Regions from separate parts of the Exiguobacterium sp. s130 genome, predicted to be linked through region 2. Evidence: predicted binding sites of a transcription regulator. Region 2 holds the regulator's gene; the other holds the start of a gene.
The links. Region 2 encodes LexA, which represses DNA repair genes until DNA is damaged. Its sites were predicted from a motif close to CGAACATATGTTCG; they were not measured.
Positions count from the first base shown of each region.

Region 1: a site for LexA is predicted at 2,680-2,693, ahead of uvrB (excinuclease ABC subunit UvrB). Genes of this name have one in related genera too.

Region 1 covers NZ_JACSNI010000001.1:370,161-377,947, forward strand. The annotation lists gene HZS85_RS01830 (S41 family peptidase) at 1-1,354, shown strand, start outside; gene HZS85_RS01835 (PDZ domain-containing protein) at 1,377-2,540, shown strand; gene uvrB (excinuclease ABC subunit UvrB) at 2,747-4,714, shown strand; gene uvrA (excinuclease ABC subunit UvrA) at 4,716-7,571, shown strand; gene HZS85_RS01850 (DUF4097 family beta strand repeat-containing protein) at 7,672-7,787, shown strand, end outside.
Region 2 covers NZ_JACSNI010000003.1:373,389-381,175, forward strand. The annotation lists gene dhaK (dihydroxyacetone kinase subunit DhaK) at 1-841, shown strand, start outside; gene dhaL (dihydroxyacetone kinase subunit DhaL) at 866-1,468, shown strand; gene dhaM (dihydroxyacetone kinase phosphoryl donor subunit DhaM) at 1,461-1,829, shown strand; gene HZS85_RS09560 (hypothetical protein) at 1,917-2,237, opposite strand; gene glpK (glycerol kinase GlpK) at 2,316-3,818, opposite strand; gene HZS85_RS09570 (MIP/aquaporin family protein) at 3,862-4,563, opposite strand; gene HZS85_RS09575 (metal-binding protein) at 4,750-5,220, opposite strand; gene lexA (transcriptional repressor LexA) at 5,252-5,866, opposite strand; gene yneA (cell division suppressor protein YneA) at 6,078-6,365, shown strand; gene HZS85_RS09590 (YneB family resolvase-like protein) at 6,411-7,064, shown strand; gene HZS85_RS09595 (DUF896 domain-containing protein) at 7,178-7,414, shown strand; gene tkt (transketolase) at 7,715-7,787, shown strand, end outside.

The DNA.
Region 1 (7,787 bases), on a different contig from region 2:
TATGTTAGCGGCTGGCGGAACAGATTCCGTTGCAACGCAGTCATCATCTTCGAATGCGACTGGTGATTGGAAAAAAATCGACCAGGTCCGGCAGATGATCGAACAAAATTATCTAAAAGACGTGACAGATAAAGAGTTACTCGATGGTGCGTTATCTGGCATGACAGAAGTGCTTAACGATCCATATTCCGTTTATATGGATGAGTCGGAAACGACCTCGTTCAACACGAATCTGTCGTCTTCGTTCGAAGGGATCGGTGCGACGCTTGAACAAAAAGGTGAGTCGATCGTCATCGTCTCGCCGATCAAAGGATCACCTGCTGAAAAAGCTGGTATCAAACCAGGCGACGTCATCCTAGAAATCGATGGTAAGTCGACAAAAGGTCAAAAGACGGATCAAGCCGTTAAAAAAATTCGTGGTGAAAAAGGAACGAATGTCGTCCTGACGATTCAGCGTAGCGGACAAGACGCAATGGAGATCACGATTAAACGCGATACGATTCCAATCGAGACGGTCTATACGTCAACGGAGAATGTCAACGGCAAGAAGATCGGTGTCTTACAAGTAACACAGTTCTCGGAACCGACAGCAGAAGAGTTCGAGAAGGGGTTGACGAAACTCGAGAGTCAGAATATTGATGGACTCGTCATCGACGTCCGCGGAAATCCGGGTGGTCTTTTGACGGCCGTCTCGAAAATGATCGCTCCGTTCATTCCGAAAGACGTGCCGATTTATCAGGTCGAGAACAATAAAGGCGAGCGCCAGCAGGAATTCGGGAAGGCAGACGAGAAGAAACCATATAACATCGTCGTCTTAGAAGACGGCGGATCGGCCTCAGCGTCCGAGATCCTTGCAGCCGGACTGAAGGAAGGAGCTGGCGCCGAAGTCGTCGGTACGAAGTCGTTCGGGAAAGGGATCGTCCAAAGTGCGTATGATTTGAAGGACGGTAGCGACCTGAAGTTAACGACGAACAAATGGCTGACACCAGACGGAAACTGGATCCACAAAAAAGGGGTCAAGCCGACGGTCGAAGTCAAACAACCGGCGTACTTCAACGTCACGAAGATTTTGACTGATCAAAAGTCACTCGCTGTCGGCGATTACGGAAAATCAGTCGAGAATGCCCACCTCGTCCTCGAAGCGATCGGTTATGAGCCAAAAGGACAGGACGGCTATTTCGGTGACACGATGAAACAAGCTGTCGAAGCTTTGCAAAAGGATGCGAAACTTGACGTCACTGGAAAAATCGATCAGCAGACAGCGGGTGAGATGGAGACGCGTCTCCTGAAGAAACTCCAGGACGATAAGAATGACGTCCAGCGGAAAAAAGCACTCGAGGTCGCTGCTCAATAATAAGGAATGGAAAGAGGTCTGAATGCGCGTGGAATTACTCGATGAAATTGGTTGGACCGCGATTAGTCTCATCGCCAGTCCGACCTTGTGGTTAGCACTCCTTGTCAGTTGGGTCATCGGCATCCGGCGTGTCAAACGGGAACGCGGACTGTTTCGCTCCCGGACACACGGTAAACGAAGCGATGTCCTCGAAACACTTTTACCAGGCCTACTCGTCGGTCTCGTCTTGTCCGTCGTCAGCGGATGGCTCGGATTGACAGTGACACCGCAGTACGCTCTACTGTTGCTTGGACTTTCGAGCGTCCTGTTGTTGGTCGGGATCGTTCGTTTGAACCTGCCACTCTGGCCGATCTTCTTGCTTGGACTGACCGGCTGGTTCCTAATGGATTCACGTCTTGACTCGATCCGAGCGGTCGAGCCGAAGATGGTTTTATTACTTGCAACGTTGACGCTCGTCGCGGAATGTCTCCTCGTCTGGTGGCGCGGGCAGCGGCGTCTGTCACCGTCACTCGTCGTCTCGAAGCGTGGTCGCTTCATCGGTGGGCTGTCGGCAAATAAGCTTTGGCTGTTGCCGTTGCTTGTCTTTGTTCCGGGTGACGTGCTTGAAGCCTGGTGGCCACGTTACAGCTTCCCAGAGCTCGTTCCGATCGTTCTTTGGTTACCGATTGGTTTCAGCTTCCTCTTTACGGGTAAGTTGCCGAAAGAATTGATGCGTCCGCTCGTTCAAGGACGTTTGATCACGAGCCTCGTCGCGATTCTATTGACGGTTCTTGCATACGTCACCGGACAAGCTGAATGGCTGTACGGGATCGTCTTGTTGCTCGTCCTGCACATTGTGTTGCATCAGCGGGTCAAACGCTTGAACCGGGCACAGACACCGTTGTTCCTCAATGGAACGCGTGGTGCCGTCATTCTTGGAACGCTACCTGATAAACCGGCTGCTGAGATGGGCTTGATTCCAGGTGAAGCGATTTATAAGGTCAATGGTGAGAAAGTCGATTCGGAAGCATCGTTCTACGAAGCCATCCAAAAACACAAACCGTATCTGCGTCTTGAAGTCATGAACCATAACGGTGACATCCGGTTTGCGCAACGTGCCTTTTATGAACAAGATCATCATGAACTTGGTATCCTGTTCGTCAACGAGCCGGTCCATGGTCGCACTAAAGTGCGGTCCTTACATTAACGAGTACATCCCTGTCACGGAACAGCCGTGACGGGGATTTTTTTGTTGGCAGAAAAATCGAGGATCAACACTCGAAGCAAAAAGAAACTTTTGCATTTTCGAAAAAAAGGGTAACTTCCTAAAAGGAGCACTTCATAATCGAATGTTTGTTCGTAAAGTGGTACAATAAAAATAGATTTTTTAACGTGATGAGGGGGAAGCAAACGATGGATTTTGAACTCGTTTCACCATTTGAACCAGGCGGTGATCAACCGACGGCAATCGAAAAATTGGTGACTGGGCTAAAACAAGGCGAACGACATCAGACGTTGCTTGGGGCGACCGGTACCGGGAAGACGTTCACGGTCTCGAACGTCATCAAGGAAATCAAGAAACCGACGCTCGTCCTTGCCCACAACAAAACACTAGCGGGACAACTCTACTCGGAGTTCAAGGAATTCTTCCCGAACAATGCGGTCGAATACTTCGTTAGTTTTTATGATTATTACCAACCGGAAGCGTACGTCCCATCGACGGATACGTTCATTGAGAAGGACTCTTCGATCAACGATGAAATCGATAAGTTGCGTCACTCGGCAACGTCCGCCTTGTTCGAACGGGAAGACGTCTTGATCGTCGCGTCCGTTTCGTGTATCTATGGTCTCGGTAACCCGGAAGAGTACAACAACCACGTTTTGTCACTGCGTGTCGGCAATGAGATGGGGCGAAACGAGATGCTCCGTCGTCTAATCGACATTCAGTATGAGCGTAACGACATCGACTTCCAGCGCGGACGGTTCCGCGTCCGCGGAGACGTCGTCGAAATCTTCCCGGCGTCACGCGACGAACAGTGTGTCCGGGTCGAGTTCTTCGGTGACGAGATTGAACGGATCCGTGACATGGATCCGCTGACAGGTGAGATCGTCGCGGACCGCGAGCACATCTCGATCTTCCCGGCGTCCCACTTCGTGACGGGGGATACCCGTCTACAGAAAGCGATCGCGAACATCGAGAAGGAACTTGAAGTGCAGCTTGCGAAGTTACGCGAAGACAATCAGTTGCTTGAAGCGCAACGGCTCGAACAACGGACGAACTACGATCTTGAGATGATGCGTGAGATGGGCTATTGTTCCGGAATCGAGAACTACTCGCGTCACTTGAACTTGATGCCGGAAGGGGCAACACCGTATACGTTGCTTGATTACTTCCCGAAGGACTTCTTACTCGTTGCCGATGAGTCACACGTCACACTGCCGCAAATTCGCGGGATGTATAACGGAGATCAGGCGCGGAAACAAGTCCTCGTCGATCACGGTTTCCGTCTTCCGTCGGCAAAAGACAACCGTCCGTTACGGTTCGAGGAGTTCGAGGAAAAAATCAGTCAGGCGATCTATATCTCGGCGACACCAGGACCGTATGAACTCGAACATTCGAAAGAGATGGTCGAGCAAATCATCCGTCCGACCGGTCTCGTCGATCCGACGATCGAGATTCATCCGATCACGGGACAAATCGATTACTTGATGGATAACATCCGTGACCGGGTCGCGAAGAACGAACGTGTTCTCGTGACGACACTGACGAAGAAGATGGCAGAAGACTTGACCGATTACTTGAAAGAGAATGGTGTCAAGGTCAACTATATGCACTCGGAAATCAAGACGCTGGAACGGATTGAAATCATCCGTGACTTACGACTCGGGAAATATGATGTCCTCGTCGGGATCAACTTATTACGAGAAGGACTCGATATTCCGGAAGTCTCACTCGTGACGATTCTTGATGCCGATAAGGAAGGCTTCCTCCGGTCGGACCGTTCGCTGATTCAAACGATTGGTCGGGCGGCGCGGAACGCGGAAGGACACGTCATCTTGTTTGCCGATAAAGTCACCGATTCGATGCAACGCGCGATCGATGAGACGGAACGCCGTCGCGCGATCCAGATGGCGTTCAACGAAGAACATGGCATTACGCCGCAGACGATCAAAAAAGACGTGCGTGGTGTCATCAGTACGACAATCGAGAGCGACGATACCGTCGAAAAACTCGAGAAGTTCAACAAACTCAAAAAACCGGAGCGTGAAACGTTGCTTGAACAGCTTGACCAAGAGATGCGTCAAGCGGCGAAAGACATGCAGTTCGAGCGAGCTGCTGAGCTCCGCGACCTCATATTAGAATTGAAAGCAGGTGCCTAAGTTGGGAGAAAAGAAGAATCAGATTATCATCAAAGGCGCTCGCGTCAATAATCTACAAAACATCGATGTCGAAATCCCCCGCGATCAGCTCGTCGTCTTGACGGGCTTGTCCGGGTCAGGGAAATCGTCGCTTGCCTTCGACACGATTTACGCTGAAGGACAACGGCGTTATGTCGAAAGTCTGTCTGCCTATGCCCGCCAGTTCCTCGGACAAATGGATAAACCGGATGTCGATACGATTGAAGGACTGAGTCCGGCAATTTCGATCGATCAAAAGACGACGAGTAAAAACCCTCGTTCGACGGTCGGAACGGTCACAGAGATTTATGACTACTTGCGTCTGTTATACGCACGGATCGGTAAACCAATCTGTCCGAATCACGGAATCGAGATTTCGAGTCAGACGATCAGTCAGATGGTTGACCAAGTGATGGAGTTGCCGGAACGGACCCGTCTGCAAATTCTCGCGCCGATCGTTTCCGGACGCAAAGGAACGCACGTCAAAGTGCTCGACGATTTGAAGAAGGAAGGTTTCGTCCGCGTTCGTGTCAACGGAGAGACGATGGATCTCGCCGAAGAAATCACGCTTGAGAAAAACAAGAAGCACTCGATCGAAGTCGTCGTCGACCGTGTCGTCGTGCGACCAGACGTCGAAGCCCGTCTTGCGGACTCACTGGAGACTGCACTTCGCCTCGCGGATGGTCGGGTCATCGTCGATACGATGGACGGCAACGAACTGTTGTTCAGTGAACATCACGCTTGTCCGATCTGTGGTTTCTCGATCGGTGAACTCGAACCACGAATGTTCTCGTTCAACTCACCGTTCGGTGCTTGTACGTCATGTGACGGACTCGGAACGAAGCTTGAAGTCGATGTTGATCTCGTCGTACCGCATCCCGATAAGTCTTTGAACGAAGGAGCGATCGTGGCGTGGGAACCGACGAGTTCGCAGTATTATCCACAATTGCTCAAAGCGGTCTGTGACCACTTCAAAATCGATATGGATACACCATTCGAACAGTTACCGGAAGAGCAGCGCGAGATAATTTTAAACGGAAACACGAAGGAAGAGATTCATTTCCGTTATGAGAACGACTTCGGTATGGTCCGAAATACAAACCTCTACTTCGAAGGGGTCCTCAATAACTTACAGCGTCGCTTCAAGGAGACATCGTCTGATTATATCCGGGAACAGATGGAAGGCTACATGGCGAAGAAAGCCTGTCCGACGTGTAAAGGACACCGCTTGAAACGGGAATCACTCGCCCTCAAAGTATCCGATCACCATATTGGTGAAGTGACGAAGATGTCTGTTAAACAAGCAGTTATGTTCTTCGACGAACTGCCTGAGAAGTTGAGTGAGAAGGATCAGACGATTTCGCGGATGATCGTTCGTGAGATTCACGAACGGGCGTCGTTCCTCGAAAACGTCGGTCTCGATTATCTGACGATCTCACGCGCAGCCGGTACGTTGTCCGGTGGGGAGGCGCAACGAATTCGTCTCGCGACACAAATCGGTTCGCGTTTGACGGGTGTTCTCTACGTTTTGGATGAGCCGTCAATCGGTTTGCACCAACGCGATAATGATCGTCTGATCAATACGCTGAAGGCGATGCGTGACCTCGGCAACACGCTGATCGTCGTCGAACACGATGAAGATACGATGATGGCAGCCGACTACTTGATCGATATCGGACCAGGTGCCGGGGATCATGGTGGATTTGTCACAGCAGCCGGAAAACCGGAAGAGTTGATGCAGGATGCGAACTCGCTGACCGGTCAATATTTGTCCGGGAAAAAATTCATCCCTGTCCCGTCGACACGAAAAGAGCCGGACGGTCGGATGCTCCATATCCACAAAGCATCGGAAAACAACCTGAAGAACGTTGATGTCGACATTCCGCTTGGTCTGTTCGTCGCCGTCACCGGTGTCTCGGGATCCGGAAAATCGACGTTGATCAATGAAATTCTCTATAAGACGATTGCGCACGAGATGAACCGGGCGAAGGAAAAGCCAGGTGCTCATAAAGGAATCACGGGTCTAGAGCAAATCGATAAGGTCATCGACATTGACCAATCGCCAATCGGACGGACACCACGTTCGAACCCTGCAACGTATACGGGTGTCTTCGATGATATTCGGGACGTCTTTGCTTCGACGAACGAAGCGAAACTCCGTGGTTACAAAAAAGGACGTTTCAGTTTCAACATCAAGGGTGGACGCTGTGAAGCGTGTCGTGGCGACGGGATCATCAAGATCGAGATGCACTTCTTACCGGACGTCTATGTTCCGTGTGAAGTCTGTCATGGTAAACGTTATAACCGCGAAACACTCGAAGTAAAATATAAAGGCAAAACGATTGCCGACGTGCTTGAGATGACGGTTGAAGATGCACTCGCCTTCTTCGAGAACATTCCGAAAATCACGCGGAAACTGCAGACGATCGCTGACGTCGGTCTGACGTACATGCGTCTCGGTCAACCCGCGACAGAACTGTCTGGTGGGGAAGCGCAGCGTGTTAAACTGGCGTCCGAGTTGCATAAACGCTCGACTGGGAAGACGATCTATATTCTCGATGAGCCGACGACGGGACTCCACGTCCATGATATCGCGCGTCTGTTGAAAGTCTTACAACGTCTCGTCGACAATGGTGATACGGTGCTCGTCATCGAACACAACTTGGATGTCATCAAGACGGCCGACTACTTGATTGATCTCGGACCTGAAGGGGGCGACGGTGGCGGAACGATCGTTGCTGCCGGTACACCGGAACAGATTGCTGAAGTTGAAGCATCTTATACGGGACGATACCTCGCACCTGTCCTTGAACGCGATGCGGCACGAATTGAATCGTGAAACTTTTGTGGATGAGGATTCGTAGGAAGGAACTAAGGGAACTTAAACGAAAGTATCATGTAACACACGTTTGAGGTTCAAGAATAGGAGGGAACGGTTCATGAAGCAAGATATGCGTCAATTGATATTGGAGCAAGTCAAAGAAGGAAAGTTAACGATTGATGAGGCACTCGATAAACTCGAGCGGCTCGAAGCGATCGACGAACGTGCAACTTC
Region 2 (7,787 bases):
CGGAAAAGTCGGTCTTGTCTCTGGTGGGGGAAGCGGTCACGAACCGGCACACGCTGGATTCGTCGGGGACGGTATGCTTGCTGCGGCTGTTTGTGGGGAAGTGTTCACTTCACCGACACCCGACATGGTGCTTGAAGGGATTAAGGCTGCGCATGGTGGAAAAGGTGTCCTACTCGTCGTCAAGAACTATTCAGGTGACGTCATGAACTTCGATATGGCGAAGGAACTTGCTGAACTCGAGGATATCGAAGTCGATACGGTCGTCGTCAATGATGACATCGCGATCAAAAAGGAAGAGGATCGTCGTGGGGTCGCGGGAACTGTCTTCGTCCATAAGATTGCCGGTGCTGCAGCGGCAGAAGGAAAATCACTAAGTGAAGTCAAAGCAGTTGCGGAAAAAGTCATCAAGGGCGTTCGTTCGATCGGAATGGCACTCTCACCATGTTACATGCCGGAGAGCGGCAAGCCAGGCTTTGAGTTGCATGATGACGAGATGGAGATCGGAATCGGGATCCACGGTGAAAAAGGACTTGAACGAAAAGCAGTCGCTTCCGTTGATGCGATCGTCAAAGAGTTGCTCGATCGTTTGACGAAAGAAGTACCAGACAAAAAAGTCGCCGTCATGGTGAATGGGATGGGCGGAACACCAGAATCCGAACTGTACATCACGTATAAATATGTCGCGGAAGAACTTGAGGCGCATGGTTACGAGATTGCCCGCTCATTCGTTGGAAACTATATGACATCGCTTGAGATGCACGGGTTCTCAATCACGCTCTTACCAGTGGATGATGAACTGCTCGGATATCTCGATGCAGAAACGAAAGCGATTGGATTCTAATTCAAATAAACGGGGTGTAAAAACATGAAGTTGACGACGGAACAGTTGCAAAGCGCGCTCCTCAAAGCAGCGGAACAGATCGAACAGCATAAGGATGAATTGACGGACCTTGACCGGGAAATTGGTGATGGAGATCATGGAATTAACATGTCGCGTGGCTTCCAAGCAGTCCAGAAGACGCTAGAAGAACACGGCGAATATGAGGATTTAGGAGCTTTATCCAAAGAAGTCGGGATGACGCTGATCAAAACGATTGGTGGGGCATCCGGTCCTTTATACGGGACAGCATTCGTTAAGTTCGCCGGTGCATTCAAAGGGAAAACAGAAGTCGAAGGTGCAGAGCTTGCAGACGCTTTCCGCGAAGCGACGGAAGGGATCAAGTCGCGCGGAAAGTCAGAATTCGGTCAAAAGACGATGGTCGATATCTGGACACCGTTCCAAGAAGCGCTCTCGCAAGAAGGGGACTTGAAAGCGGCAATCGATCAAGCACTTGCTGATACAAAAGCGCGTATCGCAACGAAAGGGCGCGCGTCCTACTTCGGTGAAGCGACGGAAGGCGTCCAGGACCCAGGTAGTTTATCGAGTGCTTTGCTACTCGGCGAAATCGCGGAGGTGCTTCATGGTTAATCTTGTACTCGTTTCTCATAGTGAAAAACTCGCGGCTGGGCTGAAAGAACTGTTGGCAGAGATGGCACCGGATACGCCAGTCTTAGTAGCAGCCGGTCTTGAAGATGGTAGCATTGGAACAGACGCGACACGAATCGAAGAAACACTGAATACACTAGACGACGATGGAGTCGTCTTAACGGATATCGGTTCTGCGACGATGAATACGGAATTAGCACTTGAATTATACAGTGGCGAACGGACGGTACGTTTTATCGACGCACCACTCGTCGAAGGTGCTTTTCTAGCAGCTGTTTTAAGTGGACAGTCGAAATCCGTCGATGAGATTGAAGACGGATTAAAAAATGAGTTTGGCAAATAAGTAATAAATCCCCCATCGCGAATAGGCGAGGGGGATTTATTTCAATTACTTTTATTCATATTAAAACTTGGTAGAGAGTCTCATGAATCAAAACGACTGGAGCCATTTTTCTAACCACTCTCTAGGCAAATGAATTGTAGCTAAATCAATGGTCTGTAATTCATTTAGAGTATAACTGTTAGCAAGATACATATCCCATTGTGCATCGATATCGTTTGCTACTTCAGTCGCTTGTTCACTTAATGGATAAGTTCCACGTCCGTCAGTTGCAAGATGATAGTAATCATTATGGTAGACGTCAATCATATACCGGTAACACCAATCTGCCAATTCTTCATGTGTGATGTTGCCTTCTAGTGCGGCCAAAATGTGCTCTTTTAGCTGTTGATCAGAATAAATGGTATTCATGAGGCACCTCACGCTATATTTTCTATAAGATATCAAAAACCCGGTCCCTCTGTAAAAGGGATCGGGTTATTAATTAACTTATTTCGATGGTTTAAAGACCATTGTCGCTTCCACTGCTTTTTGCCATCCAGCATAGCGTTGTTCACGATCGTCTTCTTTCATCTCTGGTTTAAACTGATGATCGAGCTTCCATTGTTGTTTGATTTCCGCTTTATCTTTCCAGTAACCAACAGCTAATCCAGCAAGATATGCTGCACCGAGTGCAGTCGTTTCGTTGATTTCTGGACGATCGACAGGAACGCCGAGGATGTCCGATTGGAACTGCATCAAGAAGTTATTGGCTACAGCACCACCGTCGACACGAAGTGTTTTCAGTTCGATTCCAGAATCTTGTTCCATCGCTGTCAACACGTCGCGTGTTTGATAAGCGAGTGATTCAAGCGTTGCCCGAACGAAGTGCTCTTTATCTGTTCCGCGTGTTAATCCGAAGATCGCCCCACGAACATCTGAATCCCAATACGGTGCACCAAGACCGACAAAAGCAGGAACGACGTAAACACCGTCTGTTGAATCGACTTTCGTTGCATAGCCTTCTGAATCTTTCGCGTGTTTCAACATACGGAGTCCATCACGGAGCCACTGGATCGCAGAACCGGCGACGAAGATAGAACCCTCAAGCGCATATTCGACTTTTCCATCAACGCCCCAAGCAATTGTCGTCAGGAGTCCGTGGTCAGAAGAAACGGCTTTCTCACCCGTATTCATGAGCATGAAACAACCTGTTCCGTATGTGTTCTTTCCTTCACCCGCTTCGAAGCATGTTTGACCGAAGAGTGCAGCTTGTTGGTCACCAGCGATCCCAGCGATTGGCACTTCGTAACCGAAGAAGTGATACGGTACTGTTTTATCGTAGACTTCACTCGATTGACGAACTTCTGGCAACATTGATGCAGGAACACCGAGGATATCGAGCAACTCTTCATCCCATTTTTGCTCATAGATGTTATACATCAATGTTCGTGAAGCGTTCGTGTAATCCGTGATATGCGTTTTTCCACCAGACAGTTTCCAAACGAGCCACGTATCGATCGTACCGAAGAGTAATTCACCGTTCTCTGCTTGCTCACGTGCGCCTTCGACATTGTCGAGAATCCATTTGACTTTCGTACCAGAGAAGTAGGCATCAATCAAAAGTCCTGTTTTATCACGGAACTTCTGATTCAAACCTTGTTCTTTTAAGTCGTCACAGATACCAGACGTTTGACGTGATTGCCAAACGAGCGCGTGATAAACCGGTTTACCTGTTTCTTTGTTCCAGACCACTGTCGTTTCACGTTGGTTTGTGATTCCGATTCCGGCGATTTGCTCAGGTTTGATATCTGCTGTTCCGAGTGCTTCAGCCATAACAGCAAGAATCGAACCCCAGATTTCGTTTGCATCGTGCTCGACCCAGCCTGGTTGCGGGAAGTATTGCTTGAATTCCCGTTGTGCCGAGTTGACGATTTTCCCGTCGTGATCGAAGATGATCGCACGTGAGCTTGTCGTACCTTGGTCGAGTGCTAGGATATACTTGTTTTCCATTTCGAAATCCCCCTTGAGCGGTATGTGTTTGTGAAACGTGATCTTAGTAGATCAATTGATAGATGAACACGGCAAGCGCTCCGCCGATGATTGGACCAACAACTGGAATCCATGAGTAGCCCCAGTCAGATGACCCTTTATTCGGAATCGGTAAGATAGCATGTGCGATACGCGGTCCAAGGTCACGGGCCGGGTTGATGGCATATCCTGTTGTACCACCAAGTGATAGACCGATGACGACGACGAGTAAACCGACGATAAGTGGTTTTAAGCCGTCACCGAATGTCGTTAAACCGAGCGCCAAGATACCGAAGACGAGAACGAATGTCCCGATGATTTCAGAAATCAAGTTCGACGGCGTATGGCGAATCGCTGGACCTGTTGCGAACACACCGAGTTTTGCAGCTTGATCATCAGTCGCTTCAAAATGTTTCATGTAATGAAGCCAAACGAGAATGGCGCCGATGAAAGCTCCGACAAGTTGTCCGGCAATATAGACAGGAACGTCTGCCCACGGTAAATCAGAGTTTAAAGCAAGTGCAATTGTTAAAGCAGGGTTCAAGTGCGCTCCACTCTCAGCAGCGACGAATGCTCCTGTCATGACAGCAAGACCCCAAGCGAACGTGATGACAATCCATCCGCTGTTTTCGGACTTCGTCTTTCTCAAGACGACACCGGCGACGACACCATCCCCGAGCAGAATGAGGATCATCGTACCGATCATTTCTAGTACAAAGTTATTCATGCAAAAACCCTCCCTTTGGATTAAAGCAAATAATGGTCTTTCTACTTTAAATTACTCCGATTTGATAACGTTTTCAATACATATAATTGAAATATAGGAATGGAAATTTTTTATTTTAATGTTTAAAGATACGAAAAATTGGATATGAAAACACCTCGTCTTGCCTGCAAGCAAGCAAAAGAGGTGTTAACGACGACGCTTTTTTCTTTTTTTAGGTCGAAACCAACTACTGGAATAATCTAGTAGGATATGAATTGTACTCGCCACCATGATACCAATGACAAAAGCGGGTAGGGAAGCGAACCAGGAATCGATGGTCTCTGACGCGATGACTTGAAAATACAAGCTGAGAAATAATAAGGGAATCACAAGTGCAGCACTATAAAGGAGTCGAATGACATCCCCAATGATCAATCCGTGTGACCAGATCGAGCGGTGGGGCATGATCTTCACATAAGGCATCCACAGGACTCGAAATGGTCCAAAGCGATAATACGGTTCTGACTTTAAATCGAGGTCAGGTGACAACCAAAGCGTACCGACAGCGATACCGATGGCAGTCGGTAACCAATCGGTTTGTTGCGTTGCGACCGAATACGCAACGTAACCCGTCAGTGCGACGGTATTGACGGTATCATGTACATTTCCTGAAGGCATGAAAAAAGACCAGTCGTAACTGGTCCCTCCGTCAATGAATCGTCCGATACACGCCGATTACCTTACCAAGAATGGAGACATTATCGAAATACATCGGATCCATCGAGTCATTTTCTGGTTGTAGACGTACCTGTTGATCTTCTAAGAAGAACCGTTTCACCGTCGCTTCGCTATCTTCGGTCATAGCTACGACGATTTCTCCGTTTTCTGCTGTGTTTTGTTGGCGTACGATGACACGATCGCCGTCAAGAATACCTGCGTTAATCATTGATTCCCCATCGATCGTCAACATGAAGACCGTTTCGTTTCCTACATAATGTGCAGGAAGCGGGAATTGTTCTTCGATGTTTTCAATCGCTGTAATCGGAAGACCAGCTGTGACTTTCCCGATGACGGGAACATGAACGATGGCTTCCGTGATTTCTTCAGGCTTATCAAGCAATATCTCAATCGCACGTGGTTTCGTCGGGTCACGGCGAATCATTCCCCGTTTCTCGAGTCGATCCAAATGACCGTGTACCGTCGAGCTAGACGCGAGTCCGACTGCTTCTCCGATTTCACGAACTGATGGTGGATACCCCTTCAGTTTCACTTCAGAGACGATGTAGTCGAGAATCTCTTGTTGGCGCTTAGACATTTTCCGCATACGAATTGCCACCTCTTTCTGGATTGAATTTTGAAATGTAAGAATATATGTTTCTAAATTCACTATAACATAGAACAAATGAGCGTACAAACAATTGTTCGACATTTTGTGTTGACCGAACACAGGTTCTGTGTTTATTATGAGTTATGCGAACAATTGTTCCGCGAACGTTTATTCTAACTCATTCATTTCATATTTGGAGGGATTCATGATGATTCATACGATTCGTACTCATGCTTTTTCTATTCTCTTCTATGCATTAAGTATTGCCTTCGTGATCTTTTTACTCACACCACGCCCAGATGAAAAAGTAGCGCAATTGATGACGGCTTCCGTTACGGTCGATGAGAACGCTACAGTCGAACAAATTGCTGAAGTCTACAATGACGGTTCGATGTCAGATGAGGAATACGTCAACTGGTTGATCAAAAATAATGATGTTGAGACAAAACATGTCATCTCAAAAAGCAAAATCGTTGTACCAATCGCACAACAATGACAAAATGGAAAAGTTGTGAAAGAACGAACAGGGATGTGAGGTACGATGAAGGTCGTGATTTATTGTCGAGTATCGACCGAAAAAGAAGCACAAGATAGTTCGATTGAACGCCAACGGATGGAGCTTTCGAAGGTTGCTTCTCAAAAGGGATTTGATGTCGTGGACATCGTCTCTGAAAAAGAGAGTGGATATGATGTTGATCGGGAAGGGATGCTAACAGTTCTTGATTATGTGACACGCAATACGGTAGATGCGGTCCTGGTGACAGATGATACACGGATTGGTCGAGGGAATGCAAAAATCGCTATTTTGCATACATTCAAAAAACATGGGGTCCGCTTGATGACGCTTGATTCAGATGGAGAATATCAACTTGCGGATGCAGAAGCGATGGTCCTTGAGATCGTCTCACTCGTGGAAGAATACCAACGGAAACTGCATAATGCAAAAATCGCCCGTGGCATGCGGCGAGCAGTCGAACAAGGTTTTCGCCCGGAACGAAATCTCAATCGTCAAGGAGAGAACGCAGGACGTAGTCGAAAAGACGTACCGATCGAAGAAATTGTACGTCTTCGAGAACTCGGATTGACGTTTTCTGATATCGCCATCACCTTGCGGGGGATGGGGCATGATATTTCAAAAGCAACGGTCAATCGTCGATATCTTGAATACCGCGAACTGACACCTAGCCCGGAATGAGAAGCAAGTAACCCGTCGACTGACGCGGTTAACTTGCTTTTTTTTATAAGCTCTTTTACAGTAAGAATACAATTGAACAACTCAAGTTTGAGTCATAAAGAAAGAGGGATTCCATGTTATCACAAGAACAATTAGATCGAATCAATGCATTAGCGAATAAATCAAAAGTTGAGCCGTTATCGGAAGCGGAAACGGCAGAGCAAAAAGAATTACGTGCAGCGTATCTCGCAGCATTCCGTGGATCGTTCAAAAACCAACTCATGGGTATGAAAATCGTCGATGAAGAGGGAACGGACGTAACACCTGAGAAATTGAAACAAGCACAAGAAGAAGAACGGAATAAACAATAATCGTTCGTTTCTTTTATAGAAGAAAGAGGTCTCGCGTCAAGCGGACCTCTTTTTTGTTTAGAGCGAGTATCTTTTTTGTTTAGAGCGAGTATCTTTTTTGTTTAGAGTGAGTAGGTGAGGAAACATTGTACGATAGCAATACATCTTAATAGAGGACATTCATCGATTCAGACATCCTGTATGAGTCGATAGAACGGCTATAGATAGCGCATTCATTTTAATGTGACATACTATTTAGAAAAGTTGTATCACATTTAAGAGTATGCTAAAATGAGTAGGAATTTGTGAAAAAGAGAGAGGATGATTGTTTTGACGAACATGACGACAGTAGAACAATTAGCAATTAATACGATTCGTACCTTATCGATTGATG